DNA from 3 places in the Mesorhizobium sp. NPDC059025 genome. Region 3 is predicted to be linked to each of the others. Evidence: riboswitches for the same ligand, from Rfam matches in the RefSeq annotation. Region 3 holds a riboswitch; each other region holds the start of a gene.
The links. A riboswitch is a leader RNA that binds a small molecule or an ion and turns the genes downstream of it on or off. The one in region 3 is predicted to bind cobalamin.

Region 1 (10,187 bases), on a different contig from region 3:
CAGAAGCAGTCCCGCCAGCGCCAGACCCATGCCGGAGCTGCCACCGGCGATCAGGACGCGCTCGGCCCTGTTTTCAGTTGTCGTATCCATGAGCTCTCCATTTGGCCAGCCTTCGTTCGGATGGCCCAGGCGGAGTTTTCTGCCCGGGCGGGCGCAAAGGGAAACGGGAAGATACGAATGTCGTCATCGGAAACTCCGATGGCAGCTCCGCACCAACTGCACTTAGCCGGCGCCGCGCGCCGCCATGGCCAGGATGGTCTGATAAAGTTCCTCGCGGGCTTCATCCGCAGTGATCTCTCCCGAAGCCGCAGCAGCGGACAGACCGGCAGCCGCCCCCAGCATGCTGCAGAGGCGCGCCGTGGTGAGACTGCGCGCAAACGGCGCCAGAGCTGCCCGGCATTTCTCGAGGAATACCGCCTCGTGCTCACGCTTCATCGTCGCCAGTTCCGGCGTCCCGACAAGGGCGGCCACCACGCCGGGGATTTCGCGGCCCTGCTCCAGCACGCAATCGACATAAGACGAAGCGATCACCGAGGCACGACCATCGAGCGTCGGTTCGCTTGCCGCCAGCGCCGTATCGATGACCAGGTTCTGGCGCTCATCGAATTCCTGGTAGAGCGCCGCCAGCAGAGCCGAGCGCGTAGCGAAGTGATCGTAGACCACGGGCTTGGTCACCGCCGCCTGTTCCGACAACCGTCCGAGCGTCAGCGCCTCGGTGCCTTCCTCCCGCGCAATGCGCCAGGCGATATCGAGAAGCTGGCGATGCCGCTCTTCCCGCAGCAGGCGCTGGCGACGCGGACGCGCCGGCGGATCCTTCAAATGGTCGCTTGACATCGCTATATACCAAAAGTAACTTACTAAAAGTATATAAGCCTGATCCTTTCCCTGCAACACCCCCCAGGAGCTTCGTCATGCACGCGCTCGTCGTCGTCGCGCATCCCGACCCCAATTCGCTCACCCATCTGATCGCCAGCCGCGTCGGCGAAGGCATCGCGGCGTCGGGCAACAGTTTCGAAATCGCCGATCTGGCCGCAGAAAGGTTCGATCCACGTTTCGGCAAGAGCGACATCGCCGTTAACCTGCACCAGGCGACCCCTGATGCCGACGTCATCGCCGAACAGGGGCGCATCGACCGAGCCGATGATCTGGTCCTGGTCTATCCCGTGTATTGGTGGTCGATGCCCGGCCTGCTGAAGGGCTGGATCGATCGCGTATTTTCCAACGGCTGGGCCTATGATGAGCCACCGGGCGGCAGGCTGACGAAGAAACTGCAGTGGCTGAACGTGCATCTCGTCGCGATCGGCGGGGCCAGCCAGCGCACCTATGCCAGGCATGGCTATTTCGGCGCCATGAAGACCCAGATCGACCACGGCATCTTCGATTATTGCGGCGCCAAAGTTGTAACATCCGAATTGCTGCTCTTCCCGGAAGCGCAGGATCAAGCACAGCTTCCAGCCGAGGCCCATGCCATCGGCTACCGGCTGTTCCAGAAACAGCAACGCGTGGCGGCGTAGAATTCTTCGCCGCATGGGATTTCCAGGAGGAAGCTCCCATGCGGCAGCCAAGACCGAAACCGCTGCTGAACGGAACCGTTTCTCCACCCGAACGCATGCTGCTTGCCTTTCGGCTTTGTTATGTTACAACGTAACAATACCTCAGTGGCCTTCCCACGAATTTGGTCACTCCTCACCACGGGCGCCCCCTCAGGGTTCCGCCTCACCGCAGCTTCTGGAAAGCAGTCATGCCCACGCACAATCGAAGGCGTCTTCCCGTAACCGTCCTTTCCGGGTTCCTCGGCGCCGGCAAGACCACACTTCTCAATCACATCCTGCACAATCGCGACGGACGCCGGGTTGCCGTCATCGTCAACGACATGAGCGAGGTGAACATCGACGCCGCGCTGGTACGCGACGGTGGCGCAAATCTCTCTCGGACCGACGAACAGCTGGTCGAGATGACCAATGGCTGCATCTGCTGCACCTTGCGCGACGATCTCCTGGCAGAAATGCGGCGGCTCGCCGAACAAGACAGGTTCGACTACCTGCTGATCGAGTCGACCGGCATTTCGGAACCTCTGCCCGTCGCTTCGACCTTCGAGTTCCGCGACGAAGCGGGCAACAGCCTTGCCGACGTCTCGCGTCTCGACACCATGGTGACGGTCGTCGATGCCGCGAACCTGCTGCGAGACTATTCCTCGTCGGATTTCCTGCGCGACCGCGGCGAGGCACTCGGCGCTTCGGATGAACGTGTGCTCGTCGATCTTCTGGTCGAGCAGATCGAATTTGCCGATGTGATCGTGCTCAACAAGGTTTCCGACACCTCGGCAAAGGACCTTGACCTGGCCCGCAAGATCATCCGCTCGCTCAACCCGCAGGCCGAGCTCGTCGAGACGGATTTCAGCCGCGTGCCGCTCGCAAAGGTGCTCGATACCGGCCGTTTCGATTTTGACAAGGCCGAACAGCACCCGCTCTGGTTCAAGGAGCTGAACGGTTTCAGGGACCACATCCCCGAAACCGAAGAATACGGCATCCGTTCCTTCGTCTACCGCGAGCGCCGTCCATTCGATCCCGTCAGGTTGCAGGCCTTCATCAGCAGGCCGTGGCCGGGTGTGGTGCGCGCCAAGGGTTTCTTCTGGCTGGCGACACGCCCCAATCATGTCGGGGAATTGAGCCAGGCCGGTGTCCTGGTGCGAACCGGCAGGCGCGGGCTCTGGTGGTCAGCGGTTCCCCGCAACCGCTGGCCCGATAGTCCGTCATGGCAGGAAGCCATGAAACCCTATTTCGATCCAATGTGGGGCGACCGCCGCCAGGAACTGGTCTTCATCGGCTGCGACCCGATGGACGAAAGCCGCATCCGCGCCGAGCTCGATGCCTGCCTGGTGGACGAGCCCGTCTTCGCGCCGCAGCTGTGGCGCGACCTGCCGGACCCGTTTCCGAGCTGGAGCGGACAGGCGGCATGATCATCAAATCCCTGATTTCCCTGTTCAAGGGACGCCACCAGAATTGTGACTGTCATCCGCGGCGCGCCCGCTACATTCCGCCGGCGGAGCGGCACGCTACCACAGGTCCCAGCCAAGAATCGCCATTGCCAGGCGGCGGCGGTCACAATAGGGTCCGCGACGATGGTGCCTCGAATCGAAAGGTCCGGGGTGAAAAGGGAATACGGTGACGTCCGCAAGGGCCAAGACCGTGGCTGCCCCCGCAACTGTAAGCGGTAGCAAAGTCCGAGAACGCCACTGGCCAAAGTGCCGGGAAGGCAGGACCGCGCAACGATCCGCGAGCCAGGAGACCTGCCATCACAGTGAGTTGACCGGACGGGGTGTGCCGGGAGGACGCTACAAGGGCGGCCCTGCCGTCGTTCTGGCCATCCTTCCGCACCTGATCAATGAGGGATCAGTTGGAAGGTTTTGCCGTTTTTCAGCGTGATGGCGCGACGCATTTTCCCGACGACGCACCGCAGCGCGCCGATGAAGGTGCTTGCGCGCGTGCGGTTATCCTGCAGGCGCGCGACCTTAGCTATCGGCCGGAAAAGGGCATCACCCTCGTCGAGGACGTCTGCCTCGACATGCGCGCCGGCGAAAGGCTCGCCATCATTGGTCCAAACGGCGCCGGCAAGACGACGCTGATGCGCATGCTGTGCGGCATGCTCAAACCTGTCAGCGGCCTGGTGAGCCTCGATGGCGAACCGCTCGACCGACTGCCGATGGCGGAACGCGCGCGACGCATCGCCGTGGTCGGCCAGTCGGATCAGCCGGATGCCCAGCTTGCGGTCCACGACTATGTCGGGCTCGGCCGTATCCCGCATGCCGGGCTTCGTCGCCGCAGCGACGACCGCAACGTCGTAATCGACGCGCTGGAACGTACCGGCCTGCTCTCCCTGCGCGATCGCCGCATGGGCTCGCTTTCCGGTGGCGAGCGCCAGCGCGCGCAGCTGGCGCGGGCGATCGCACAGCAGCCGCACGTGCTGTTCCTTGACGAGCCGACAAACCATCTCGACCCGCGCGCCCGCGGCGAATTGCTGGAGTTCGTCGCCAGGCTCGGCATCGCTGTCGTCACGGTGCTGCACGATCTGCCGCTGGTTGCCCCCTTCGCCACCCATGTCGCCGTGATGAGCAAGGCGCGCCTCGTCGCGCTCGGCACGCCGCGCGAGACCCTGACTGCAGAACTGGTGCGCGAGGTCTTTGGCATCGACGTGCTCAGACTGCCTCATCCGGACGAACAGGATCGCGAGCTGACGGTCTTCGACGTGCCGATACGCCTTTCCCGATGAACCGCCCCATCCACGGAGCCGCCATGAAACGCCTCGCTTTTTGCCTCGCCGCCACGCTTCTCTCGTCGACCGCCTTTGCCTTCCCGGTCACTGTAGACAGCTGCGGCATTCCGCTGACCTTCGACGCCGCGCCGAAGCGCGCGGTGATCAACGATCTCAACATGTCGGAAATGGCCTTTGCGCTGGGTCTCCAACCCGAGATCGTCGGCCTGACCGGCATCACCGGCTGGTACAAGGTCGATGACGCCTTCAAGAAGGCGCAGGGTTCCATCCCGGAACTCGCGCCCAAATATCCGACGCTGGAGAATCTCCTGGCGGTGGAGCCGGACTTCTTCTTTGCCGGCTGGTATTACGGCATGAAGCCCGGCGGCGACGTGACGCCCGACACGCTGGCGCCGCACGGGATCAAGACGCTGGTGCTCAGCGAAAGCTGCGTCCACCTCGACAAGAACCGGCCGGCGGCCTCGATGGATCTGCTGTTCGGCGACGTCGAGAAGCTCGGCAAGATCTTCGGCAAGGAAGGCGAGGCCAACACGCTGGTTGCCGGATGGAAGGAAAGGCTTGCCGGCATCACCGCCAAGGTCGGCGCCCGCGGCGGCACACGTGTATTCCTCTACGATTCCGGCGAGGACAAACCCTTCACCGCCGGCAAATTCGCGATCCCCACGGCGATGATCGAAGCGGCCGGCGGCAGGAACATCATGGACGACCTGCCGACCAACTGGGGCAACACCGATTGGGAAACCGTCGCCACCCGGAACCCGGAATTCCTGGTGTTGCTCGACTACCAGGACGACGCCGGCTACCGGAAACTGCTGAACTTCCTGAAGACGCACCCGGCGATGAAGGAGACGGACGCCGTCAAGAACGAGCGTTTCGTTGCCCTGCGCTACGCGGAACTGACGCCCGGCCCGGCCAACATCGAGGCCATCGACAAGATCGCCAAGGCAATGCACCCGGAGGCCTTCTGAACGTGCCAAGCCGAGCATACGGCGTGGCCATCGGCACAGGTCTGGTGCTGGTCATCGCGCTGGCGCTGCTATCCATCGCCTATGGCTCGACCGTCATTCCACTGGGCGATGTCATTGCAGCGCTCGCTCGTGCCGTCGGCCTGGACGCCGGCCGCGTGACCGCGCCGGTGGAGAAGATCATCGTCGACCTCAGGCTGCCGCGCGCGATCCTCGCCGTCTGCGTCGGCGCCGGTCTCGCTGTGGTCGGCGCACTTCTGCAGACGGTGACACGCAACGACCTGGCCGATCCATTCCTGTTCGGCCTGTCCTCGGGTGCCGCGGCGGGTGCTGTTTCGGTCATCACGGTCTTTGGCGACCGCCTTGGCGTGTGGACGCTTCCGATCGCCGCTTTCGTCGGCGGTATCCTGACAGCCTTCGTCGTGTTGCTGCTCGTCAATCGTATCCGCGGCCAAGGGCCGGAGCGGCTGATCCTTGCCGGTCTCGCCGTGTCCTTCCTGTTCACGGCGCTGACCAACTATCTGGTCTTCGCCGGCGACCAGCGCGCCGCCCATTCGGTGCTGTTCTGGACCATGGGCGGGCTGGGCCTCGCCCGCTGGGGCAATATCGGCCTGGCGATTGCCGGAGCAGCCGTCATTCTCTGCTTCGCGCTACGTTATCATCGCTGGCTCGACGCCTTCCTGGCCGGCGAAACCACCGCCGAAAGTCTTGGCGTTCCGGTAACGCGCTTCCGGACACTGACATTCCTCGCCGCAGCGCTGTCGACGGCGATCCTGGTTTCCGTTGCCGGCGTCATCGGCTTCGTCGGATTGATGATCCCGCATGTCGCGCGCCGCTTCGCCGGCCCGCTGCATCTGCGACTGGCCATCGCCTGCGCCGTCTTCGGTGCGGTGCTCCTGCTTGCCAGCGACCTGCTGGCGCGCACGCTGCTGCCGCCGCAGGAATTGCCGATCGGCATCATCACCAGCTCGATCGGCGCCCTGTTCGTGGTTGCCACCCTCCTGCGCAAGCGGTTCTGAGCAACCGGCCATTCCATCGCTCCGGAATAGCGCCACACTTGTTACTCACACTGTTCGGCCTCCGAAGGCAGACTGGCACCAGCACCGAGTGTCGAGCAACGACGCTTCGACCTCGAGGCACGGCATCGCCCTGACAAGGAGGTTCAGAACAATGACCGCATCCGCCGAAAACAAACGAGACGAGATCCTGGCCGCCCTGCACAGGCCGCCGGTGGTTGATCACGAGGCGTGGGAGCAGGCGCGCCAGCAACTGCTGGTGAAGGAAAAAGCCCACACGCACGCACGCGATGCACTGGCCGCAGAGCGCCGCCGCATGCCCTGGGTGGAAGTGACCAAGGACTACGTCTTCGAGACCCCGAACGGCAAGGCAAGCCTGCATGACCTTTTCGCCGGCCGTCGTCAGCTGATCCTTTACCGCGCCTTCTTCGAGCCCGGCGTGTATGGCTGGCCTGACCATGCCTGCCGGGGTTGCTCGATGGTGGCCGACCAGGTCGCCCATGTCTCGCATCTCAATGCCCGTGACACCACGCTGGTCTTTGCTTCGCGCGCACCGCAGGCGGACATCCAGCGTGTGAAGGTCCGGATGGGCTGGGACCGTATTCCCTGGGTCACCATCGTCGACAGCTTCGACGTCGATTTCGGCGTGGACGAATGGCATGGTCACAACGTCTTCCTGCGCGACGGCGATCGCATCTTCCGCACCTACTTCATCGCCGACCGTGCCGACGAACAGATGGGCGGCACCTGGAACTATCTCGACATCACGCCGCTTGGCCGCCAGGAAGTCTGGGAGGATTCGCCCGAGGGCTATCCGCAGACCCCGACCTATAAATGGTGGAACTGGAACGACAGCTACGTTGCCGAAGCCGAGCCTGACAAGGGATGGGTCGCGATTTCCGACGCCGGCGAAGAAGCGATGCGCGCCAGACCAACGAGTGCGAAATCATGAGCCGCTCGTGCTGCTCCATCTGGGCCGACGAGGAGAATCCTCGCCGGACCAGTACCAGCACTGTCGACAAGCCCGTCGTGAATGCCGCAGCGCAGGCGGCAACCGACAGCGCTGCGCTCGACAACGCACCCACAATGACAGCATCGGATTGGCTGGTGCTGGCCGCAGCGCCGACTTTCGCCGCCATGGCCTTGCTGACCGCGATCATGGCTGGGCCAGCCGAGACGCTCTGCTCATCCGCGATGGGCATGCCGCTCGGCGGCATGGTGCTGATGTATCTGCTGATGAGCGCCTTCCATCTCGCACCTTGGCTGAAGCTGGTTCGGGCGGATCGCTCGGCAACGCGCTAAGGACAGGGGCATCGCGGCGTTGACTTGTCCCTTCGCCCGGAGCCGATCGTATTTAACCATCGATGCTATCAGAATATTAGCGATTGCTTGGCAACGTCTTGGCGCCGACGGTCGTTAGCCTGGATCCGCAACAATCCGAGCGACGATCGACCTGACAGAATGGCGCCGGGGGCGTTGATGCGTGTCGTCTCATGCTTGGTCACGGAGCATAACCCGTGGCTCGTGCTGCTTGCCGTGTTTGTCTGCATAGCCGGCAGCTGGGTGACGTTCAGGCTTTTCCGACAGGCCGAGGCGCGTGACGGCTGGCAGCGGGCCGGCTGGATCTTCCTTGCGGCGCAGGCCGCCGGCTCATCGATCTGGTGCACGCATTTCATCGCCGTCATCGCCTATGAGCATGAAGCTCCGGTCACCTTCGACCCGGCCTTTACGATGGTCTCGCTGCTGATCGCGGTTGCCGGCTGTGCCTATGGCTTCTGGCTCTCGATCAGCTTCCGCTTTCCCCTGGCCGCCGAGGTCGGCGGCGGTGTCGTCGGTATCGCGATCGCGGCGATGCACTACAGCGGCATGATGGCCTACCGCGTCGACGGGCTGATCGACTGGAACCTGGACTACGTGCTCGCCTCGGTGGCGCTGTCGGTTCTGTTTGCCGGCGTTTCCCTCAGGCAGGCAATCAAGCCATGGCTGGGCGAGACCCGGTATCTGCCGGTTGGTTTGTTTGTGCTTGCCGTGGCATCCCTGCATTTCACCGGAATGGCCGCCATCTCGGTGACGCCGTTCTCCACGGCGGCCGACAGCACCACCTCATCGACCCTGGCCGCCTTTGCCGTCGTCGGCGTAGGCATGCTGGTCCTGGGAGCCGGCGTCATCAGCTATCTCATCGACGAGCAGACCTCGCAGGAAGCATTCGATCGCCTGCAGAAGCTGGCGATGACCGATTCCCTTACCGGACTGCCCAACCGGACCAGTGCCATCGAGCACCTCGATCAGGAAATGGAGCGGGCACGCTATACGATCGCAAAAGTCGCCATCATCGGCATCGATCTCGATCGCTTCAAGGAGATCAACGATCTGCGCGGACACCAGGCCGGCGATGCCACGCTGGCAACGATCGGCCATCGTCTTGGCGATCTTCTCCAGAATGACGAATTTGCCGCGCGCATCGGTGGCGACGAGTTCATGTGCGTCAAGCTTTTCATCGAGCGCCAGCAACTCGACGATTTCCTGAAGCGTCTCGAACAGGTCTTTTCGGAGCCGCTTCATATCGGTAATGTCGACCTGGCGGCGGGGGCGAGCCTGGGCGTCGCCTTGTTTCCCGACGACGGCCACGACCGGCAGGTGCTCATCAGCAATGCCGATCTTGCCATGTATCGCGCAAAAGCCGACATCACCCGCGCCACATGCTTCTATGAACCGCAGATGGACAAGGCAGCGCGCGAGCATCATGCCCTTGCGTCGGAACTCAGCCACGCCCTTGAACTCGGCCAGCTTGAGCTCCATTACCAGGTGCAGAAATCCGTCCAGTCCGGCGATGTACTTGGCTATGAAGCGCTGCTGCGCTGGAGACATCCCACGAGAGGACCGATCTCACCTTCGGTTTTCATCCCCATCGCCGAGGAAACCGGCCTCATCCTCGCGATCGGCGAATGGGTCTTGCGGACGGCCTGCGCAGAAGCAGGCCGGTTGTCCAGACCCCACAAGATCGCCGTCAATCTTTCGCCTGTCCAGTTCGTCCATAACGATCTTGCAGGCCTGATACGCGACATCCTCGTCGAGACAGGATTGTCGCCGTCCCGGCTGGAGTTGGAAATCACCGAATCAACCTTCATTGCCGACAAGAGCCGGGCCCTGCACATCCTGCGTCAGATCAAGGCATTGGGCGTGAAGGTGTCGATCGACGACTTCGGCATCGGCTATTCGTCATTCGATACGCTGCGCAGCTTTCCCTTCGACAAGATCAAGCTGGATGGGTCCTTCACGCGGGAGATGGAGCGGAACACCCATGCCATGGCCATCGTCCGCTCCGTTCTTGCATTGGGACAGAGCCTCGGGATTCCGGTTCTGGCCGAGGGTGTCGAGACCGCCGCCCAGTTGCAGATCCTGCGCATCGAAGGCTGCCATGAAGCACAGGGCTACTACCTCGGGCGTCCGGGACCGAGGGAGAACATCTTGCCGACTTCCGCAGAGCGCCAGGCCATCGTGAATCTCGGCGACGATCTGGCTATCTCGACCGGATGAGAACAGTTATCCCGCGCAGAAAACCCCGGCCATGGCCGGGGTTTCATCGCTCCATCAGGCCCAGCGCCTGACCCAGACGCGCTCACGCCAGCACCGAACATGCCAGCGGCCACGACGGTAAACGCGACGGCAGACACGGCGCCAGCGGGGCCGGCCCGGAGGCCGGTGATGCCTCGGGCGACGATGCCAGGGACGGTGATCGATCAGCTCGACATTGGCCTCGGCACCGTCATCGAGCACGGTCATCTCCGCGTCGGACTTTTCCAGTTCATCCAATATGCCGCCGCCAGTCGTGGGCACACCTGCCACCGCCTGGCCCGGACGTATTGCCGTCATGACGACTGCGGCACCTGCAACGCCGAGTATTCCCGTCAGAAATAACCGTCGATCCATTGGT
Region 2 (10,187 bases), on a different contig from region 3:
GACGCTTTTGCCCGTGCCGGCTGGGACATCCCCGCGCCAGCGGCGACGATGTTTGCCTGGGCACCTATTCCGGAGCCATTCAAGCATCTCGGTTCGCTCGAATTCTCCAAGCTGCTGATCGAGCACGCCGATGTGGCGGTGGCGCCTGGCATCGGTTTTGGCGAGCATGGCGACGATTACGTACGCCTGGCTTTGGTCGAGAACGAGCACCGCATCCGGCAGGCGGCTCGCAACATCAAGAAGTTCCTGGCGACTACCGCCAAGCAACCCAACAATGTGGTGCCGCTGGCGGCGCATCGCTGAACCGCTGCCGCCAATCATCCTGAATGATCGAGAAAGAGGGGCCGTCCATCATGGCTGAATCCTTGCGTGTTGGAATTGCCGGCCTCGGCACCGTTGGTGCCTCGGTTGTGCGCGTGCTCACCGAAAAGGCAGCCGAACTCACCCGCCAGTGCGGTCGTACCATTACGGTGACCGCCGTTTCGGCACGCAACCGCCACAAGGACCGCGGCGTTGACCTTGCCAAGGTATCCTGGTTCGAAAACCCGGTCGATCTTGCCCGCTCTAACGAGATCGACGTGTTCATCGAACTGATCGGCGGCGACGAGGGACCGGCGCGTGACAGCGTCAGGGCAGCACTCGAGGGCGGCCGTCATGTGGTGACCGCCAACAAGGCACTGCTTGCCAAGCATGGCGTGGCGCTGGCCGAGATTGCCGAGAAGAAAGGCGTGCTGCTGAACTATGAAGCGGCGGTGGCCGGTGGCATTCCAGTCATCAAGACGATGCGCGAGGCGATGGCCGGCAATTCGGTCAATCGCGTCTTCGGCATCCTGAACGGCACCTGCAACTATATCCTGACCCGTATGGAGGCCGAAGGCCTGTCCTTCGAGGCATGCCTGAAGGACGCACAGCGTCTTGGCTATGCCGAGGCCGACCCGACCTTCGATATCGAAGGCAACGACACGGCGCACAAGCTCGCTATCCTCACCAGTCTTGCCTTCGGCCACAAGATCGCTGCCGACGACATCTATCTGGAGGGCATTTCCAACATCACCCAGGCCGACATCCGTGCCGCAGCCGAACTTGGCTATCGCATCAAGCTGCTCGGCGTTGCCCAGCGCACCGAAAGCGGCATCGAGCAGCGCGTGCACCCGACCATGGTGCCGACCGCCTCGGTGATTGCGCAGGTGCACGGTGTCATCAACGCCGTGGCGATCGAGACCGACATACTGGGCGAACTGCTGCTGTCCGGCCCCGGCGCCGGTGGCAATGCCACAGCTTCGGCCGTCGTCGGCGACATCGCCGACATTGCCAAGAGCCGCCCTGGTTTCCAGCATGGACCGGTGTTCGGCCGTCCTGCCAAGGAGCTGAAACCTTACAAGAAGGCCCAGATGCGCAGCCATGCGGGGGGCTATTTCATTCGGCTAACCGTGCATGATCGCGTCGGTGTGTTCGCTTCCGTGGCCAAGCGCATGGCAGACAACGACATTTCACTGGAATCTATCGTCCAGCACGCCGTCGGGCCGGAGGCGGTCGACAAGAAGACCGTCATCCTGGTCACGCATGAGACCACGGAAGCGGCGGTACGCAAGGCGGTTGAAGCCATCACAAAGGACGGTCACTTGACCGACAAGGCACAGGTGATCCGCATCGAACGGGCTGGCTGAGAGCGCATGCCGCAATGGTCCGACATCCGATGAGGGCCGAGAGGCTTCAGATCCAGCGGCGCACGCGTTTAGCGTAGTCGTGATACTTCTTGCCGAATTTGCCGGCGAGGGTCTTTTCCTCGCGCTGGATCACCAGCCTGCTTGTCACCAACCCTGCCGCAAACGCCAGCAGGATAAGCCAGACGTTGCCGATGATCAGCCCGATACCGATGACCAGGGTTGCCAGAGACAGATAAATCGGGTTGCGGCTGAGGCCGAATGGTCCGCTGGTCAACAGGTGTGCCGGAGTGGCGACCGGGTTCAAGGGCGTTCTGGCCCTGTACATCAGGCGTATGGCGGTGAACCACAACGCCACCGCGCCCAGCGCAGCCAGCCAACCGAAACCGAACAGGATGTCGCCGAGGACGTCTCCGAACCAGGGCAGTGGATAGAGAATGCCCAGGCCAACTCCGACGATCAGCGCAATCAGGAAGATGATCGGCGGCAACGGAAACGGCAGGCGCGGGGCGTCGGTCATTGCGGTTCCCCAGGGCTCATGGCGTCCTCGGTCTGAACCGTGCATGTGCTGGCGAGGTCACTGATGCGCGTCCTGGCCGAAGCCGGCTGGTCGCCCTTCATGATGCCTGTCAGCAGGCCGTCCTTCTCGACCGCGGTGAGCATGCAGCCACAATAGCGCACACAGAACGCGGCGTCTCGGCTGTCTAGGCACGATGCCTGGCACGCATTGGTGAAGCCGAGCTTCGGATCCTGTGCGGGGGCAGGCCATATCTGTGCGAACAGCCATACGCAGCCGATCAGCACCGGCTGGTGGATGAGGTAGAAGGCCAGGCTGTGGCGACCGATGAAAGTGAGCGGGCGTTCAAGTGTCCGGCCGAACGAGACGTTGGCCAGCCGGTCGAACAAGCCAGCTGCCTTGGCGGTCTTGGTCAGGCCGATGCCTACCAGCACGGCGCCGAACCAGGGAAACAGCGGCACATAGTCGTTCGAGCGCGGATCGGCCGACGAGAGGCCGACCCACAGGAGTTCGGGATGATCGAAAATGGGCGAGCGCAGATAGAATGGAGCTGCGATCACCAGTGCGGCGACGATGAATGTCACCAGCGCCGGCATGCGCAGGAACAGGAGGCCGAGAACGCTGGCCAGGGCAATCTGATGCAGGATGCCGAAGAAGATGAAGCTGCTGGGCGTTGCGAAATACGTTACCAGCGAGATCGCAGCGGCCGCCGCCACCACCATGGCGAACCGTTTCCAGAAGCCCGGCCAGCGGATGCGGTCGCCGTGCGCAAGCACCAGCGAGACGCCGACCAGGAAGAGGAAACTCGACGCAATGCAGCGCGCATAGAGCTTCCAGGGTCCGTGCGCCGTCAGTCCGGCGCTTGCATACCCGAAGAACTCAAGGTCCCAGGTGAAATGGTAGCTGGCCATCGCCAGAAGCGCGATGCCGCGCAGGGCATCGATAACGGTAATGCGACGGGAGGGATTTGTCTGCTGTTCGAGGCTCATGCGGCGGGATTCGAAATTGCAACCGCACAATGCCTAGCACGGATACGGCCCAAGCGAGAATGGTTGGCGGCGCTTCTTCCGGTCAACCGCTCGAGCAATGGAATTCTGAAACGTTGACCGGATCGCCGCCGCCGTCTAGCAATGCGATCATGAACGTTGAAATGATCGCATTCGTGGTAGGAAGGCGCATGGGCGGGGTGGTGTAACCATCCGGCGAAAGCACCCATGCGCGGCAAACAGGCTCCTGACGGAGCCTTTTTTATTGCCGTCGGATCGGGTCGGCCATGTCCGATCCGCCAACCTCCACAAAATCAAGGACGCGATCATGACGAAAGATCGTCATTTCCCGGACACGGGTATACCGGGTGCGGGGACTGCGGGCAGCATTTCGAAATCTCGATTTGTCATTCTTGTCCTGCTGTCCGCACTCTCGGTGCTGCCTGTCAACATCATATCGCCGTCGCTGCCCAAGATCGCGATGGAATTTGGTGTGGACTTCGAGCTGATCAGCCTTGCGGTCGCGGGGTATGCGATTGTGACCGCGCTCGTGGAACTGATCTCTGGCGCGATGTTGGATCGATACGGACGCAGACCCGTGGCGCTGGTCTCGCTCTCGATCTTCATTCTGGCTTCTATCGGTTGCGCGCTAGCCCCTGATATTGTTGTTTTCCTCGTGTTCCGCGCAATGCAAGCTTCGATTGCCGCCTGCTTTTGCGTGGCTCTTGTCGCCATCAAAGAAACATCGAATGAATATGAGGGGACGAGCAGGGTGGGCTACGCCGCGATGGCATGGGCCTTGGCGCCGATGCTCGGTCCTACCTTAGGAGGAACGCTGGATGAACTCTTGGGGTGGCGGACGATCTTTGTCGTTCTTGCGGCCTTTGGCGCAATTATTCTCTCTCTGTCGAAACGAGAACTGAGCGAGACACTCTCTCCAGTCAGGCGAAGCGGGGTCTATCTCGGCTCATATGGACGGCTGCTAAGTTCGGTTGTGTTCTGGGCTTACATAGTCGTGATGGCCTCATCGTCCGGGATACTTTACATCTTCCTGGCCGGTGCACCTCTGGTGGTCGGTGGATCGAGTGCGCTGCTCGGCCTTTTCATGGGGATGGTCCCCGCGGGCTTTATCTGCGGCAGTTTTCTGACCGGCCGTTATGGCTTGAGGGTGCCTCGGGCCACATTGCTCATCGCTGCTCGTTTGCTGACCTGTGGCGGGCTCCTGTTTGGCCTGGTTCTGTCCGCGTTCGATATTACGCATCCCTTGGCGTTTTTCGGCCCGTGCATGTTCATCGGCCTTGGCAATGGGTTGACGCTGCCCGCCGCCAATATGGGGGCCATGACAATCCAAAAGGGCATGGCAGGCACCGCAGCGGGACTGGCAGCAGCAATGTCGATCGGTGGTGGGGCGTTGATCGTCGCGGTGGCGGGGCAGTTCCTCGGCGCGTCGGGAACTGTCAATACGCTTTTGAGCTCGATGTTGATCGTCTCTGCGATAGCCTTGGCAGCCGCGGTTGCCGTGGCCTTTGTCGATCCAGGCTCACGAAGAACGCACTGATCGATCCTCACAAGCTTGATGCGGCAGCCTATCGTTGTGCCAGCCGGTGCAAAGTGGTTGGCCGGCTTCGCATTCCGGCGCTAGCGCGTCGGTTTCCTGCTACCGGCCCGGCCATCGGCGACGCAGATTTCCCGTTGCGAGTCGTTAGTTTGGGAATCCATGTCCACGCATGTCCGCCATCCGATCTGGCTACCGGCGGTTCCGCCGGCGGACGCGCGCACCTTTGCTTCGCTTTACGCCATCGAATCTGCCGCGCGAGCCACGGTTGCCTCGGTTATCCCGATCCAGGCCTATGAGATCCTGAGGAACGAGCAGACGGTCTCGATCCTCTATACGATCGTCTCGTTGCTTGGTCTCTCGGTCACGCTGTTCATGCCGATGCTGATCCACCGCTTCGCACGCAGATGGGTCTACACAGCCGGTGCGCTGCTGCTTGCGATCGGTTCGCTGTTCTTCGTCACCCATTCGCTGCCTGGTCAGATCATCGGCATGCTCTGCCGGGTAATGGGCGCGAGTGCGCTGTCGATCACGCTCAACCTCTACATCATGGACCATATCCGCAAGACCGACCTCATGCAGGCTGAGTCCCTGCGCATGGCGTGGTCGATGATCGCCTGGACGAGCGGCCCGACGCTCGGTATCTTCCTCTACACACGCTACGGCATTTATGCTGCGCATGGAGCCGTGGCCGTTTTTGCACTCTGCCTGCTTGCGCTGTTCTGGTACTACCGGCTTGGCGACAATCCGATGATCGTGCCGGGCAAGAGCCGCCCCATCAATCCGTTCGCCAATATCGGGCGCTTCGTCAGCCAGCCACGGTTGCGGCTGGCCTGGCTTATCGCTTTCGGCCGTTCCTGCTACTGGACCACGTTCTTTGTCTACGGCCCGCTGTTCATGGTCATTACCGGCCAGGGTGAACTTGCCGGGGGCTTGCTGGTTTCGGCCGGCAACGCTCTCCTGTTCGCTGCCATTTTCTGGGGCAGGGCAGGCAAGCGTTATGGTGCACGCAACGTGATGACGCTCGCCTTTGCCGGGATGGCGGTGTCGCTGTGGCTTGCCGGCGCCATCGGCGAATTCATCCCGCTCGCCACCGCCGGCCTGCTCCTGGTCGGCGCCTTGTTCACCATCGCACTCGATGCGATCGGCTCCACCGCCTTCATGCGCTCGGTGCGCGCCTACGAGCGGCCGCAGATGGCCGCAGTTTACCGCACCTACCTCGATTTCTCGGAGCTGACACCACCTTTGGTTTATTCGCTGGTGCTGGCTTTCTTCGGCCTGGGATCGGTTTTCGCCACGCTTGGTTGCCTTGCTGCCGTCTGCGCCATTGTTACCTGGAGATATCTGCCGAAATCGATGTAGCGACGACAGCAGGTCACCAATGACGCGGATGCGTCTGGCGATGGCGGAATTTGGTTTGCCGGGCGCCAGAATTCTTTCTATAGTTCCCGCCGTCGTCGGTCCCTTCGGGACCAAGAGGGAATACGGTGGGGAGGGGGAAACCATCCGAAGCCGTGGCTGCCCCCGCAACTGTGAGCGGTAGTCCTCTCCAATGCCACTGAGGCTTGTCTCGGGAAGGTGGAGAAGGGCGCTGATCCGCAAGCCAGGAGACCTGCCGGCGACGGCAATGACGGTAATGCCCTCGGGTGGAGGGCGAAAGGACAGACCATGAATACCGCTTCCGTTTCTCTCGGCGCTTCGACCTCTTCGCAGTCGCGCTTCCTTCAGCTGGCAATGGCTGGCCTGCTCGGCATCTTCGTCATCGGCTTCACCGGCTTCTCGCATATCGAGGCCGTGCACAACGCCGCCCACGACGCACGCCACTCGATGGCGTTCCCCTGCCACTAACTCAGGGGGAACCCACCATGTCTGTTTTTCGCAACGTCGTGTTTGTCGCGGCGATCGCGGGCCTGTTGGCCGGCATCGTTCTCGCCTGCTTGCAGGCCTATGCAACCGTTCCCCTGATCCTGAAGGCGGAAGTCTATGAACAGGCCGCCGGCGGCCATGAACATGCGGCTGCGCCTGCAGCCCCCGCTGCCGATGCCGGGACCAACGCAATGAGTTCGGCTGCGCCAGCGCCCGCGGCTGCTCCGGCCGAGGAAGAGGAAGGTTGGGCACCCGCCGACGGCATCGAGCGGTTCTCGTTCAACGTACTCTCCAATGTCGTAACCGGTATCGGTTTCGCGCTGATCCTTGTCGCCTTCTCGGAATTCGCCGGCGGCATCGGCAACTGGCGCCAGGGTGTGTTCTGGGGGCTTGCCGGTTTTGCCGTCTTTACGCTTGCGCCAGGCCTTGGCCTGCCGCCGGAATTGCCGGCGATGCCTGCTGCCGATTTGCTGCCAAGGCAAGCCTGGTGGATCTCCACCGTCGTCGCCACGGCCATTGGCCTTGCGCTCATCGCCTTCCGCCGATCCTTGCCACTTACCGTGCTCGCGATCTTGCTGATCGTCGCGCCTCACGTCGTTGGCGCGCCGCAGCCGGAGAGCTACGACACGCCGATCCCGGAAGGCCTGCATCACCAGTTCGTGGTGGCGGTTACGCTGACCAACTTGGTGTTCTGGGTTGTGCTGGGTGCGGTCGTCGGCGTTGTGCGCGGCCGCTTTACCGGGCAGGCATCGAGCCTTCGCGACAGCTTTGCCTGATCGCCTGACCTTCATCATCGGCGGTGCGCGCTCCGGCAAGAGCGCGCATGCCGAAAAACTGGTTACGGCGCTGCCGGCGCCCTGGACGTATATCGCGACCGCTCAGGCTTACGACGACGAGATGCGCGAACGCATCGCGCATCATCGTGCTCGTCGAGGCGAAGGCTGGGAAACGGCGGACGCGCCACTCGACCTTGTCGAATTGCTGGTGCGCCTGCCTGCCGGGCGACCGGTACTGCTGGATTGCCTTACGCTCTGGCTGACCAATCATATGCTGGCCGGGCATGATATCGAGGACGAATGCGCCAGGCTGACCGCCACACTGTCGAAACCGCGTGGTCCCTGGTTTGTTGTGTCCAACGAGGTCGGATTTGGCATCGTGCCGGACAATGCGCTGGCGCGTCGCTTCCGAGATGCTGCCGGGCGTCTCAACCAGCAGGTTGCGGCGGTGGCCGACGATGTGGTGCTGACCGTTGCCGGCCTGCCACTCAAGGTGAAATGACATGGTCGAGATCGATGACAGCGAAGCCGAGCGCCATCGCACCAAGATGGCCAAGCGCAAGGCGGTGCAGGACGCAGAGGTGGCGCAAAAGACCATCGAGAAGGGCCTGCTCATCGTCAACACCGGTCCCGGCAAAGGCAAGACCACGGCTGCCTTCGGGCTGGCACTGCGCATGCTGGGCTACGGCCGGCGCGTCGGTGTCGTTCAGTTCATCAAGGGCAGATGGCACACCGGTGAGAAGGATGCTTTCAAGGCGTTCGGCGATCGGCTGGTCTGGTATTCGATGGGCGAAGGCTTCACCTGGGAAACGCAGGACCTGAAGCGGGATGTTGCCGCCGCAGAAGCTGCCTGGATGAAGGTGGAAGAGCTGATGGCCGATCCGTCCATCAGCCTGCTGGTGCTGGACGAACTCAACATCGCACTGCGCTACGACTATCTGGATGTCGATCGTGTCGTGACTGCCCTGAAGGGGCGGCGGGAAGACCTGCATGTTGTCGTTACCGGCCGCAATGCCAAGCCGGCGCTCACGGAAGCCGCCGATCTCGTCACCGAGATGGGGGCGACAAAGCATCATTTTTCCGCCGGCGTGAAAGCGCAGCAGGGAATTGAATTCTAAAGGCCTACCAGAGCGCCAGTGCAATCACGCCAAACAGCGCGACGAGCAGCATGTCGGCGGTCCAGTAAAGTCTCAGCGCCTGGCGGATGTCAGCGCTGGTAACGGCGGTGCGGCCGCCTTCTCCCATATGGCGGCCTTCCACCAGAACACCGCCATAAGAACGCGGGCCGGCAAGCGCGAGCCCCAGGGCGCCAGCCATCGCGGCCTCCGGCCAGCCGGCGTTGGGCGAACGGTGATGGCGTGCATCGCGGCGCATGGCGCGCCAAGCTTCGGCTGGATCGGCGCCCTTGATGAAAAACGCGGCGGCAACGATCAGGAGGCCGGTCAGGCGTGAAGCGGGCAGGTTGACCAGATCGTCAAAGCGCGCCGCGGCCCAGCCGAAAGCCTCGTGGCGCTCGGTACGGTGGCCAACCATCGAATCCGCGGTGTTGGCGGCCTTGTAGGCAGCGCCGCCGGCCAGGCCGCCGACGCCAAGCCAGAAGGCGGGGGCAACAATGCCATCGGAAAAATTCTCTGCCAGGCTCTCTATGGCAGCCCGTCCGACAGCGGCTTCATCGAGCTTTTCCGGATCTCGGCCGACGATCATCGACACTGCTTTTCGCCCTGCGACAACGCCGCCGCTGTCAAGCGCATCAGCCACTGCTTCGACATGGCTGGCGAGGCTTTTCTGCGACAGCAGCGAGCTTCCCAGCAGCGCAACGACGACAATGCCGAATGGCAGGGCCAGCAGGGCAGACTCAGCGATCCGAGCGATCATCGCCGGCACGGCAACGATGAGCAGTAGCGCAAACAGGCCGGCGATGCGACGCGCCGCGTCGCTGTCGGCGGCGCTGTTGAGCCTGCGATCGAGACAGGATATCAGGGCGCCGATCCACGTCACCGGATGTCCGATGGCGCGAAACAGCCGGTCCGGATAGCCGAGCCGAGCTTCGATCAGCAGCGACAGAAAGGCGGTCAGGGCGGACATGAGGCTTCCAGGCGAGGCAATTGCGGCAGTTGATCACGGCGGAAGCCTTGGCCGGGCCCGGGCGCTGTTTCCTGATGCACCGGAGCCGTTTGTCGATCTCTCGACCGGGATCAATCCGCACTCCTATCCGCTTTTCGATCCGCCCGCCACAGCGTTCACTCGATTGCCGGAAGCTGCGCGCCTTGCCGAATTGCTGGCGGCCGCAGCGGCGACCTATGGTGCGCCCTCGGCAGCAAACATCGTCGCAGGCCCCGGCACACAAATCCTGTTGCCGCGTGTCGCCTCACTGGTGAATGCGGGACGCGTTTTGGTGTTGTCGCCGACCTATGCCGAGCACGCACGGGCAGCCGCCATCGCCGGCCATGTCGTTGCCGAAACCACTGATTTCGATGCGCTGGCCGAGGCGGATGTCGCCATCCTGGTCAATCCCAACAATCCGGACGGACGCATCGTTTCGCGCGAGCGGTTGCTCAAGCTCGCCGATGCCATGAAAGCAAAAGCTGGCCTGCTCGTGGTCGATGAAGCCTTCATGGATGTCGGCCCGTGCGATGCTAGTCTTGCCGCCGATGCCGGACATGGCGGACTGGTAATTCTGCGTTCCTTTGGCAAGTTCTTTGGACTTGCCGGCGTGCGTCTCGGGTTTGCGCTGACGGATCGGGCGACTGCCGCACGGCTCGAGAGCCAGCTCGGTCCCTGGGCCGTGGCAGGGCCGACGCTGGAGTACGGCATTCGCGCGCT
Region 3 (10,187 bases):
AGCCGGTCGGTCGTTGCCGGCGGCTGGGTCTACGAACTCTGCGGCACCGAGACGCCGGACCAGGGCATCCTGCTGGCACGCGGCCTGCTCGCCACGCCAGACCATCTCGTCGAATATCGCGATCGCAAGGGCCTGACCTATCGGGCCGCGGCGGTGGACGAAACCGGCGCGCTGGCCGAGGCGCTGATGGTTGCTCCGAAGGGGCAACTGCCGGCACGCGACTGGCTGGTATCACTGCTTGGCAGCCGGGAGCAACTCACCCCGGCCGACCGCCAGGCCCTGCTGTCGGGTCGCTCGCCGGCAGCCACGCCGGCAGCCTGCCGCATCGTCTGCTCCTGCTTCAATGTCGGCGTCAACCAGCTGGCCGACGCCGTTTCCGCCGGCTGCCGCAGCCTGGAGGCCATCGGCAGGGAACTCGGCGCCGGCACCAATTGCGGCTCCTGCCGCTCCGAGATCAGGACCATCATAGGGGCAGGCCGGGTCGAGGCCGCCGAATGATCACAGGGGCGCCCGGCGGCCGTGAGCGCCGGCTGACTACTTCCACATCGACCGCATCTTGCCCTTAAGGTCAACGCTGGTGCTCGGCCGCGCCGACTGCTCGTCGCGCAGCGCCTGGCTTGTCCAGGACGTGAGCTGGAAATGCTGCAGGATGTGGGACGGGATGAAGCGCGTCTTCGATGCATAGACATGCCTGTCGCCGCGCGCGACCTGGCTGGAGGGGTAGAAACGCTGCGGTACGATCAGGTGCAGGGAATCCTTCGCCCGCGTCATCGCGACGTATAGCAGGCGGCGTTCCTCTTCCAGTTCCTTGCGTTCGCCGGCGCTGAGATCGATCGGGATGCAGCCGTCGACGGCATTGAGCAGGAACACCTTGGTCCATTCCTGGCCCTTGGCCGAATGGATCGTCGACAGGATCAGATAATCCTCGTCGAGAAGCGGCGGGCCGGCTTCGTCGCTGGTTGCGCTGGGCGGGTCGAGCGTCAGGTCGGTCAGGAAGCGGTCGCGCGACGGATAGCCGGACGCAATCTGCTCGAGCTGCAGGAGGTCCGCCCGCCGCACAGTCGCGTCCTCGTGCTTGCGCTCGAGATGCGGCTCGTACCACAGCCTTGCCCGCTCCATCTCCGACGGCCAGCCCGGGCCGCGACGCAGGTCGCAGAACAGATCGACGAACAGCGGCCAGTCCCTGGCGGCGCGCGCCGGCGGCGCGAAACGCGCCAGGCCCATCTCGAGGTCGAGCGACTGCTCCATGCTGTCGATGGCTTGCGTCGCAGCCGACGGCCCGATGCCTGGCAGAAGCTGCATGACACGGAAGCCGGCAATGCGGTCGCGTGGGTTCTGCACGAAGCGCAGCACGGCCAGCACGTCCTTGACATGGGCCGCGTCGAGGAATTTCAGCCCGCCGAATTTCACGAAGGGGATGTTGCGCCGGGTCAGCTCGACCTCGAGCGGGCCCGAATGGTGGGATGCGCGAAACAGCACCGCCTGCTGCTTGAGCTGGGTTCCGGTCTCGCGTTCCTTCAGCACCTCGTCGCAGATGTAGCTCGCCTGTTCGGCTTCGTCGCGCACGGTGACGATGGCCGGCTTTTCGTGCGAGGCGCGGTCGGTCCACAGGTTCTTGGTGAAGCGTTCGGTCGCCTCGCCGATGACGGCATTCGCCGCATTCAGGATCGCGTCGGTTGAACGATAGTTGCGATCGAGCGTGACCACATCGGCAGGCGCCGGAAACAAGGTCGGGAAATCGAGGATGTTGCGGACTTTCGCGGCACGGAACGAATAGATCGACTGGGCATCGTCGCCCACCACCGTCAGGCCGGCCCCGTCCGGCTTGATTGCCGTCAGGATCGAGGCCTGCAGCCGGTTGGTGTCCTGATATTCGTCGACGAGGATGTGGTCGAAGCGCGACGACAGATGCGCGGCGATGTCCGGTTCCGCCGCCATCTGCGCCCAGTAGAGCAGCAGATCGTCGTAATCGAGGATATTCTGCCGCTGCTTGGCCTCGACATAGGCGCCGAACAGCCGTTTCAGCTCCTCGCTCCAGCCGACGCACCAGGGGAAACAGTCGGCGACGACCTTTTCCAGCACGTCCTGCGCATTGACCACGCGCGAGTAGATCGCAAGGCACGTCGCCTTGGTCGGAAAGCGGTTCTCGGTCTCCGAGAAGCCGAGATCGTGCCGGACCAGGTTCATCAGGTCGGCGGAATCCTCGCGGTCGTGGATGGTGAAGCTCGGCTCGAGCCCGATCTCCAGCGCATAGTCGCGCAACAATCGCGCGCCGATCGAATGGAACGTGCCGGCCCAGGTCAAGCCTTCCGTCAGGCTGGCGGCGCGATCCTTCATCACCTCGGCGGCGATGCGCTCGACACGCCTCGTCATCTCGGTCGCGGCGCGGCGCGAGAAGGTCATCAGGAGGATGCGACGCGGATCGGCGCCGCGCACGATGAGATGCGCCACCCGATGGGCGAGCGTATTCGTCTTGCCTGAGCCGGCGCCGGCTATGATCAGCAGCGGTCCGCAAACCGCGCCGTCGCCGTGCAGGACCGCTGCCCTCTGGCCGTCGTTCAGCTTGGACAGATAGGCTGGGTCCTCGATCGAATCACGGATTGCGATGTTCATGCGGCCATGAAGCATCGTTTCCGTTTCGTTCGCAATGGCCGCGGGCCGCCTTGCGGCCTGGGTTACGCCAGCCTGCTCGGCAAGCTTCCCATGCGCGTCTCCAGCGGGGAGCGGAGAAACGCGGCCGATTTGGGAACTGGCACTCGGGAATGCTGGTATAGGGCTAGCCAACGTATCAGGCTAGCCGTTGAGGTAGCGACGCATGCAATAGAGCAGCGCTGCCTGTTCCTCGTTCTCGCGGACGTCTACCACGCGCCCGAATAGGACACGGTGGGTTGCCTCATCGACGGCATTGCTGAGTTCGCATTCGAAGCTGACCGAGGCGTCTGTCAGGACGGGAACACCCGTAAGACCTTCTGTCCATTCGCCAAGTGCAAATCGGTTCACCACCAGTGTCTTTCCGCCGAACGCGTCGGAAAGGTCCTCGTGGCCCGGCATCAACGTGTTGACGCAGAAATAGCGTGCGTTTTCGAAAGCATGAAAACATGAGCTCGCACGATTGATACAGACGAGCAGTGTCGGCGGGGTATCGCTGACGCTGCAGACAGCGGAGGCCGTAAAGCCGTAGCGCTTGCCGCCGGAATTGGTGCTGACGACATTGACCGAAGTGCCGAGGCGCGACATCCCGTTGCGAAACGTGGCTCTGTCCACAATGCCGAAGCGATGCTGCATCACATTCATTTTGATCTCTCGGGCGCGTTCGGAGCGGGCAAACCGAGGCGCTCGCGCAAGGCCGCCTGTCTCCCCGCGGCGGGAACGGCAAGGCATGTCCAGTCAGTCGACGGCGTCGCGTGGCTGTCTGGACGTGCCCCGGTCGTCAGGCCCGGGCTGTGAGTTCTTTTCGAACGATTTCCGCGCCTGCACTCAAGGCATTCAGCTTGCCTCTGGCTACTCGACGGGAGAGGGGGGCCATGCCGCAATTGGTGCAGGGGCACAGTTTGTCGGCATCGACAAACTGAAGTGCTCTTCGCAGAGTAGCGGCCACTTCCTCCGGCGTCTCGATGGTATCGCTTGCCACATCGATGGCCCCGACCATCACTTTTTTACCGCGAACAAGTTCGATGAGATCCATTGGAACGTGAGAGTTGTGGCATTCCAGGGAGATCATGCCGATGCTGGATTTCTGCAGCTTGGGGAAAGATTCCTCATATTGCCGCCATTCCGACCCGAGAGTCTTCTTCCAGTCTGTGTTGGCCTTGATGCCATACCCGTAGCAGATATGAACGGCAGTTTCGCACTTGAGCCCTTCGATTGCCTTTTCCAGGGTGGCAACACCCCAATCGTTCACCTCGTCAAAGAAGACATTGAATGCGGGCTCATCGAACTGGATGATATCGACGCCGGCAGCTTCCAGTTCCCTGGCTTCCTGATTGAGGATCTTGGCGAATTCCCAAGCCAGCTTTTCGCGGCTCTTATAGTGATTGTCAAAGAGCGTATCGATCATGGTCATCGGACCCGGCAGAGCCCATTTGATAGGCTGCCTGGTCTGCCGGCGCAGGAACTTGGCGTCTTCAACGAAAACCGGCTTTTGGCGCGACACTGCGCCGACGACTGTCGGGACGCTCGCATCATAGCGATCCCGAATTCTGACGGTCTCGCGTTTTTCGAAATCAACCCCGTCCAGGTGCTCGATGAACGTCGTGACGAAATGCTGGCGCGTCTGCTCGCCATCGCTGACGATATCGATGCCTGCCTGTCTTTGATCGTCAAGTGACAAACGCAAAGCGTCCTGCTTGCCTTCGATCAATTCCTCATCCTGCAGTTTCCAGGGTGACCAGAGTTTCTCCGGCTGGGCCAGCCACGAGGGTTTTGGCAAGCTGCCGGCGGTTGACGTGGGCAACAGTGTTTTCATGATGGGCAGCCTTGTCTTTTTGGTTGGTCAGCGAACGCGATTGGCGGACCACTGCTCGAGGATGGACTTGTATGGTTTGATGAAGTGCTCCTCGGCGAACTTTCCCTGCTCGATCGCCAGCCGGCTACGCTCTTCCCGATCGTAGACAATTCGGGTCAATGAATAATCCTGGTGTTTCAGACTTGGCTGGTAGCACGCCCCCGCCGACGAGTTGGCGTTGTAGATCTCGGGTCGATAGATCTTCTGAAAAGTCTCCATCGTACTGATGGTGCCGATCAGCTCAAGATTGGTGTAGTCTGCAAGCAGGTCGCCGACAAAATAGAAAGCCAGAGGCGCCACGCTATTCGATGGCATAAAATAGCGGACCTGCATTCCCATTTTCTGAAAGTATTGGTCCGTCGAAGACAATTCATCTTGCCGGTACTCAACGCCCAATACAGGGTGCCGATTTTCGGTGCGGTGATATGTCTTGCTGCTTGAAGCGCTCAGACATATGACCGGAGGCTTGGAAAAATGCTTCTTGTAGGCATCTGAATTCAGGAAACTTTTGAACAGGTTTCCATGCAGATCTCCGAAATTGTCCGGGATGCTGAATTCCGGGCGGTTCTTGTTGTGCTCCGGCAGCAATACGCTGAAGTCGTAGTCTCGCACGTAGGAGGAGAAATTGTTCCCAACAATACCTTGGATCCGCTCGTTCGTCTTTCGGTCAACGATGTTTGTTTTCAATATTTCAATTATCGGGAAGGCATTGTTGTTGTCTTCGGCGCCAATAATCATCTCAACCGAAATGATTTCGAGTTCGACAGAATAACGATTGCCCTTGGGGTTATCCCAATGCGCCAGGGCGTTGAAACGATTGTCGATCATCCTCAGGGCATTGCGCAGGTTTTCCTGTCGGTTCTCTCCTCGGGCCAGATTGGCGAAATTGGTCGTGATACGCGTGTTGTCCGACGGGCTATATTCCTCGTCAAAACGAATACTCTTGAGGCGAAACGTAAAGTCGTCACTCATTGCGACCTGCCGGCGATCGACAAGGGACAGGCGGGGGTTGGCGACTTGAATTTTGGTTTGAGACACGACTTACCCCAATGAGTTGGGGGCATGGGTCAGCGGACACATAGCAAGGCGGTCCGCTACGCGGCCTCCGCTACGGCACACCGGGACACCCCGCCCGTGGACGTTTTTTCGTCAAGGCAGGTCTCCTGGCTCGCGGGTCATCGCTTCTGTCCGTCTTCCCAGGGTTCACCCCAGTGACATTCTGGACGTCAGCTCACCGCTTACAGTTGCGGGGGCAGCTTCGGCTTTCCCGAATATGACGGGGCACCAACTTCCCTCTTAGCCCCGGCGCGTTGCACGCAACGATCGGGGAACCTAGACGCCTTCACCCTCCTGCAATTGTCAGATGAAGTCAATAGCGCATAAAGAAATGTTTATATCTTTATCGCGTGCGTCGGCGTCGGATTTGGCGGCTCAGACGCTGTCCCGGTTCCACCCTGCTTGTCGTGCAGTTGCACGGAGCGTCACATCACGCCGGCCGTTTCTTCAGCGGGATGATGTTCGGCGCTGCCCCAGCCTCGGCGGCGTCGTGGCCAACCGCTTCGCCGCGGGCAAGCGTCCTTCGCGTATTTCCCTCGGCAGGGCCCGTGGCAACGTCCTCGAAATAGCGCGCCGGGGTTGTTCCCAGCATGCGCTTGAACATGGAGATGAACGCGCTGACGCTGTCATAGCCGAGATCGCCGGCGATGTTGGTGACCGACTGGCCCTCCCCAAGACGCCGCAACGCCAGGCCGATGTGAAGCTGCTGTCGCCAGCGCAGGAACGACATGCCGGTTTCCCGTTGGAACAGTCGGCTCAACGTCCTGTTGCTGGCGCCGATGCGGGCGCCCCATTCGTCGATCGTGAAGCGCTGGTCCGGGTGCTCGATCATCGCCCTGGTCAGCCGCTGAAGCCTCCTGTCGGTCGGCATGGGCAGATGGATCGGTTCCAGCGTTGCGGTCGCCAGTTCGTCGAGCAGCACGGCGATGAGCCTGGCTTCGCGTTCGCGGCCCATCGCCGCCGGCGGCGTCGCGCAGTCGAGCCGCAGGATGAGCTCGCGCAGGAACGGCTGGACGAACAGGATGCCGCAATCCGGGTCGAGCGCAGCGGCCAGATCCGCATCGATGTAGAGGTTGAGGATCTTGATATGCCCGGCGACGCGACCGGCATGGGAAACACCGCTCGGTATCCACATGGCGCAATGCGGCGGGACGGTCCAGAGCCCGCCGGCAGCCTGCATCGTCAGCACGCCGCCGATGACACACATCAGCTGCGCCTTGTCATGATGGTGGGGCTCTGTCTCGCCGACGAAAGTCGTTTCGGTGATCAGGCTGAAAACGGGGCGTGGTACGTCATCCACTTGCCCGAAGCCGTGTATTTGCGGAAAATTCACCCGCTTCTCCTGATCCCGGATCAGCCAAACCGATAGCGTATCCCAAACCCGTGCGGCATGTCATCGAGGCCCTGGAGGAGCCTATGATCCGGCACGCGCCTCGAGCAGAAGAAGCATGCCTCTCGCCGCCGCTCGCCTCTCGTCGGTCTCGAAAAGAACGGAAAAGCCGAACGCCTTGCTCGCGGTCGCCGCAGCCAGCCGCACCGCCGCGCTGGCGGGTTTTTTCCCCTCTATCACGATCATGGCGCGGCAATACTTCCTGAAACGATCCCTGGTCCGTTTGAAGAACAGGGCCTTTTCCCTGCGCTCTTCGGCCGTTTCCGTGTCATGGTCGTCCGGTGAATGATCGGTGATCAGCACGAACGGTGCCTGCCGGTTCAGAAGCGCTTCGAGCTCGGCGAGAATCGAAGCAGGCGACTGTCCTTCCTCCCGCGCGAAGACAAGCGGGAAGCGCGTATCGTCCAGGAACATTGATTTGTTTCCTTCCGCAGACCGGGTCGATCGGCAAGCCTTTCCGAGGGGCTAACTGGCGGCAACACCGATATCCCAAGCATGCCACGGCGGCGTTCAGGCTGCTCTCGCGCGTCTGCCAACAAATCCCGCGAACCCGCCATTGCGGTTTCGCGCGGACTTTCCCGTCAGATATGGCCCGTCAGATATGGATTGCCGCCGTCCGCAGCTCCGACGGGCTCTGGCCGTGGAACTTCTTGAAGGTCCTGGCAAAGTGCGAGGCGCTTTCAAATCCCGCTTCCAGGGCGATCTCAAGCATGGAGGCATCGGTGTTTGCGACAAGCGCCTTGGCATGGATCAGCCGCACGCGCTTGTAGGCATTGGCGGGCGACATTCCCGCCTTCTCCTTGAAAAGGCGCTCGAGCTGGCGGCGGCTCACCCCTACCTGCCGCGCCAGCTGCGTGATCGGGATGCGGTCATTGATATGCTGCTCCATCGCCAGAAGCGTCGCCTTGATACGGACGTCTTCCGCCTCGTCGGCAAATGTACGCCTCGCCTGCAGATGGAAGGGGGAGCGGGCGTGATCGATCTGGAGGACTTCCAGCGCGTTGCGTTCGGCATCCTCGCTGATGTGGCTGCGCACGATGAGCGCCGCCATGTCGGCGGCGCTGCTGCCCCCGGCGCACGAACCCCGGTTCTCATCGAGATGGAAGATCCTGTCCGAGCGGACGACATGGTCGGGAAACCGGTCCTGGAAGTCGCGCGCATGGAGCCAGCTGACACAGCACTCGTGGTTCTTCATGAGTCCGGCATCAGCCAGGATGAACGTGCCGGTGCACAGGCCGATGAGCGGTACGTTTGCTGCTGCAACGCGACGCAGATAACGCGTGGTCTCGGCGTCGACGGGCTCCTCCACATTGAGCAGTCCGCCGACCACCACGATATGGCTGAAATGAGCCGGGTCGACGAAACCGGACGTTGGAACGACCTGCACGCCGCAGCTCGATTTCACGGGGTTCTTCGAACTTGCCAGCACATGCCAGTCCGCACTGACGCGGCCCGACCGGTCAAGCTCGTCGCTTGCCAGCCGCAGCGTGTCGATGAACAGCGCGAAGGCCGACAGGGTGAAAGAGCGGCCGAGGATAAAACCCACGCGCAGCTTTGCCGGGGAATTCATGGATCTTTCTCCTGGCTCGAACACAATCCGGCAGCCTCCCGTTCCCATCGGGAAGAGGCGCAGGCCATCGGTTCTCCCAAAGCCTGCGCCACGGCTGCGACATTTTTAGGTCGTCCCGATCAGGCAGCTTTCGAAATATCGCCATGCGGGTCAAGCACGTACTTGACCGCCGCGCCCTGGTCGAAGCTCTCGTAGCCTCGCGCGGCGTCCTCGAGCGAGATCACCCTGGCGTTGACGATATCGGCGATCGGCAGGCGATCATGCAGGATGGCCTGCATCAATTGCCGATTGTATTTGAGCACCGGCGTCTGCCCGGTGTGGAAGGATTGCGCCTTGGCCCAGCCGAGTCCAAGACGCAGCGAGAGGCTGCCGTGCTTGGCAGCCGCGTCGACGGCCCCTGGGTCTTCCGTTACATAGAGCCCGGGAATGCCGATCGAGCCGGCAGCACGGGTGATCTCCATCATCTGGTTCAGCACGATCGCCGGCTGCTCGCCGCCGCTATGGCCGCGGGCCTCGAAACCGACCGCGTCGATCGCGCAGTCGACCTCGTTGGAGCCGGTGACTTCGGCGATCATGTCGCCCAGCCGGTCGCTCTTGGAAAGGTCGATGGCCTCGAAACCCACCTTGGCGGCATGGGCGAGCCGTTCCTTGTTGAAATCGCCGACCATGACGACGGCAGCACCGAAGATGCGGGCGGATGCGGCCGCGGCGAGGCCAACCGGTCCGGCACCGGCGACATAGACGATCGAGCCGACACCGGCGCCAGCGCGAACGGCGCCATGGAAGCCGGTCGGCAGGATATCGGACAGCATGGTCAGATCGCGGATCTTTTCCATCGCACGGTCGCGATCGGGGAATTTCAGCAGATTGAAATCGGCATAGGGCACCATGACGTAGCGGGCCTGCCCGCCGATCCAGCCGCCCATGTCGACATAGCCGTAGGCGCCCCCGGCGCGAGCCGGGTTGACGGTCAGGCACACGCCCGTGTCCTGCCCCTTGCAGCAGCGGCAGCGTCCGCAGGCCACGTTGAACGGCACCGAGACGATATCGCCGACCTCGAGCATTTCGACGTCGCTGCCCTTTTCGATGATCTCGCCGGTGATCTCATGGCCGAGCACCAGGCCGGCTTCCGCCGTGGTGCGGCCGCGAACCATGTGCTGGTCGGATCCGCAGATGTTGGTGGAAACCACCTTGAGGATCACCGCGTGTTCGATGCGCCGGCCATCCGGCGCTGCGAATTTGGGATCGTCGATGTCCTGGACCTCGACCTTTCCGGGGCCCAGATAGACCACGCCTCTGTTCCTGCTCATGCTCTTCCTCCCAGTTGGATTTTCCCAGTCGGATCAGGGGGCGTTTGATTGAATCGCCAAGCTGATCTAACTCTTTGCTGGAGCATGATCTTTTCCGAAAACGGGTTCCCACTTTTCGAGATCAAGCCCTGGTCATTCGCTACGGGCGGCTGATCTCCTCCAGATACCAGTTGATGTAGCGAAGCTCGTTGTGCTCCATCGGCGCGATCGGGCCGGGCACGAAATAGTGCGAGCGCACGCCGCGCGCGGTGTGCTCGATGATCTTCTTGTCCTCTTCGGTGGTGACCTTCCAAAGCCAGGTCAGCTTTTCCAGGTCGTAGTCGCGTCCTTCCTCGGCATCGTTGCGGACGAGCCAGA

Region 1: another riboswitch for cobalamin. It lies ahead of ACFWYE_RS24655 (ABC transporter ATP-binding protein); the one in region 3 lies ahead of ACFWYE_RS11020 (DUF1852 domain-containing protein).
Region 2: another riboswitch for cobalamin. It lies ahead of ACFWYE_RS00690 (CbtB-domain containing protein); the one in region 3 lies ahead of ACFWYE_RS11020 (DUF1852 domain-containing protein).

Annotation. Positions count from the first base shown of each region.
Region 1 covers NZ_JBHYIM010000012.1:139,611-149,797, forward strand. Annotated here, with positions in the region: gene ACFWYE_RS24635 (SDR family oxidoreductase) at 1-90, opposite strand, end outside; gene ACFWYE_RS24640 (TetR/AcrR family transcriptional regulator) at 223-834, opposite strand; gene ACFWYE_RS24645 (NAD(P)H-dependent oxidoreductase) at 912-1,514, shown strand; gene zigA (zinc metallochaperone GTPase ZigA) at 1,742-2,959, shown strand; cobalamin riboswitch at 3,106-3,312, shown strand; gene ACFWYE_RS24655 (ABC transporter ATP-binding protein) at 3,397-4,269, shown strand; gene ACFWYE_RS24660 (ABC transporter substrate-binding protein) at 4,293-5,240, shown strand; gene ACFWYE_RS24665 (FecCD family ABC transporter permease) at 5,243-6,256, shown strand; gene ACFWYE_RS24670 (DUF899 domain-containing protein) at 6,408-7,205, shown strand; gene ACFWYE_RS24675 (hypothetical protein) at 7,202-7,555, shown strand; gene ACFWYE_RS24680 (putative bifunctional diguanylate cyclase/phosphodiesterase) at 7,733-9,790, shown strand; gene ACFWYE_RS24685 (protamine-2 (modular protein)) at 9,845-10,183, opposite strand.
Region 2 covers NZ_JBHYIM010000001.1:147,260-157,446, forward strand. Annotated here, with positions in the region: gene ACFWYE_RS00660 (LL-diaminopimelate aminotransferase) at 1-303, shown strand, start outside; gene ACFWYE_RS00665 (homoserine dehydrogenase) at 354-1,667, shown strand; gene ACFWYE_RS00670 (methyltransferase family protein) at 1,714-2,184, opposite strand; gene ACFWYE_RS00675 (DUF1624 domain-containing protein) at 2,181-3,170, opposite strand; gene ACFWYE_RS00680 (MFS transporter) at 3,496-4,725, shown strand; gene ACFWYE_RS00685 (MFS transporter) at 4,885-6,084, shown strand; cobalamin riboswitch at 6,164-6,357, shown strand; gene ACFWYE_RS00690 (CbtB-domain containing protein) at 6,391-6,570, shown strand; gene ACFWYE_RS00695 (CbtA family protein) at 6,588-7,364, shown strand; gene cobU (bifunctional adenosylcobinamide kinase/adenosylcobinamide-phosphate guanylyltransferase) at 7,357-7,866, shown strand; gene cobO (cob(I)yrinic acid a,c-diamide adenosyltransferase) at 7,868-8,482, shown strand; gene cbiB (adenosylcobinamide-phosphate synthase CbiB) at 8,487-9,449, opposite strand; gene cobD (threonine-phosphate decarboxylase CobD) at 9,448-10,187, shown strand, end outside.
Region 3 covers NZ_JBHYIM010000003.1:640,795-650,981, forward strand. Annotated here, with positions in the region: gene ACFWYE_RS11000 (molybdopterin-dependent oxidoreductase) at 1-498, shown strand, start outside; gene ACFWYE_RS11005 (ATP-dependent helicase) at 535-2,613, opposite strand; gene ACFWYE_RS11010 (flavin reductase) at 2,794-3,294, opposite strand; gene ACFWYE_RS11015 (methionine synthase) at 3,431-4,465, opposite strand; gene ACFWYE_RS11020 (DUF1852 domain-containing protein) at 4,493-5,476, opposite strand; cobalamin riboswitch at 5,640-5,855, opposite strand; gene ACFWYE_RS11025 (AraC family transcriptional regulator) at 5,991-6,893, opposite strand; gene ACFWYE_RS11030 (hypothetical protein) at 6,975-7,364, opposite strand; gene ACFWYE_RS11035 (GlxA family transcriptional regulator) at 7,546-8,520, opposite strand; gene fdhA (formaldehyde dehydrogenase, glutathione-independent) at 8,640-9,830, opposite strand; gene ACFWYE_RS11045 (aromatic ring-hydroxylating dioxygenase subunit alpha) at 9,970-10,187, opposite strand, start outside.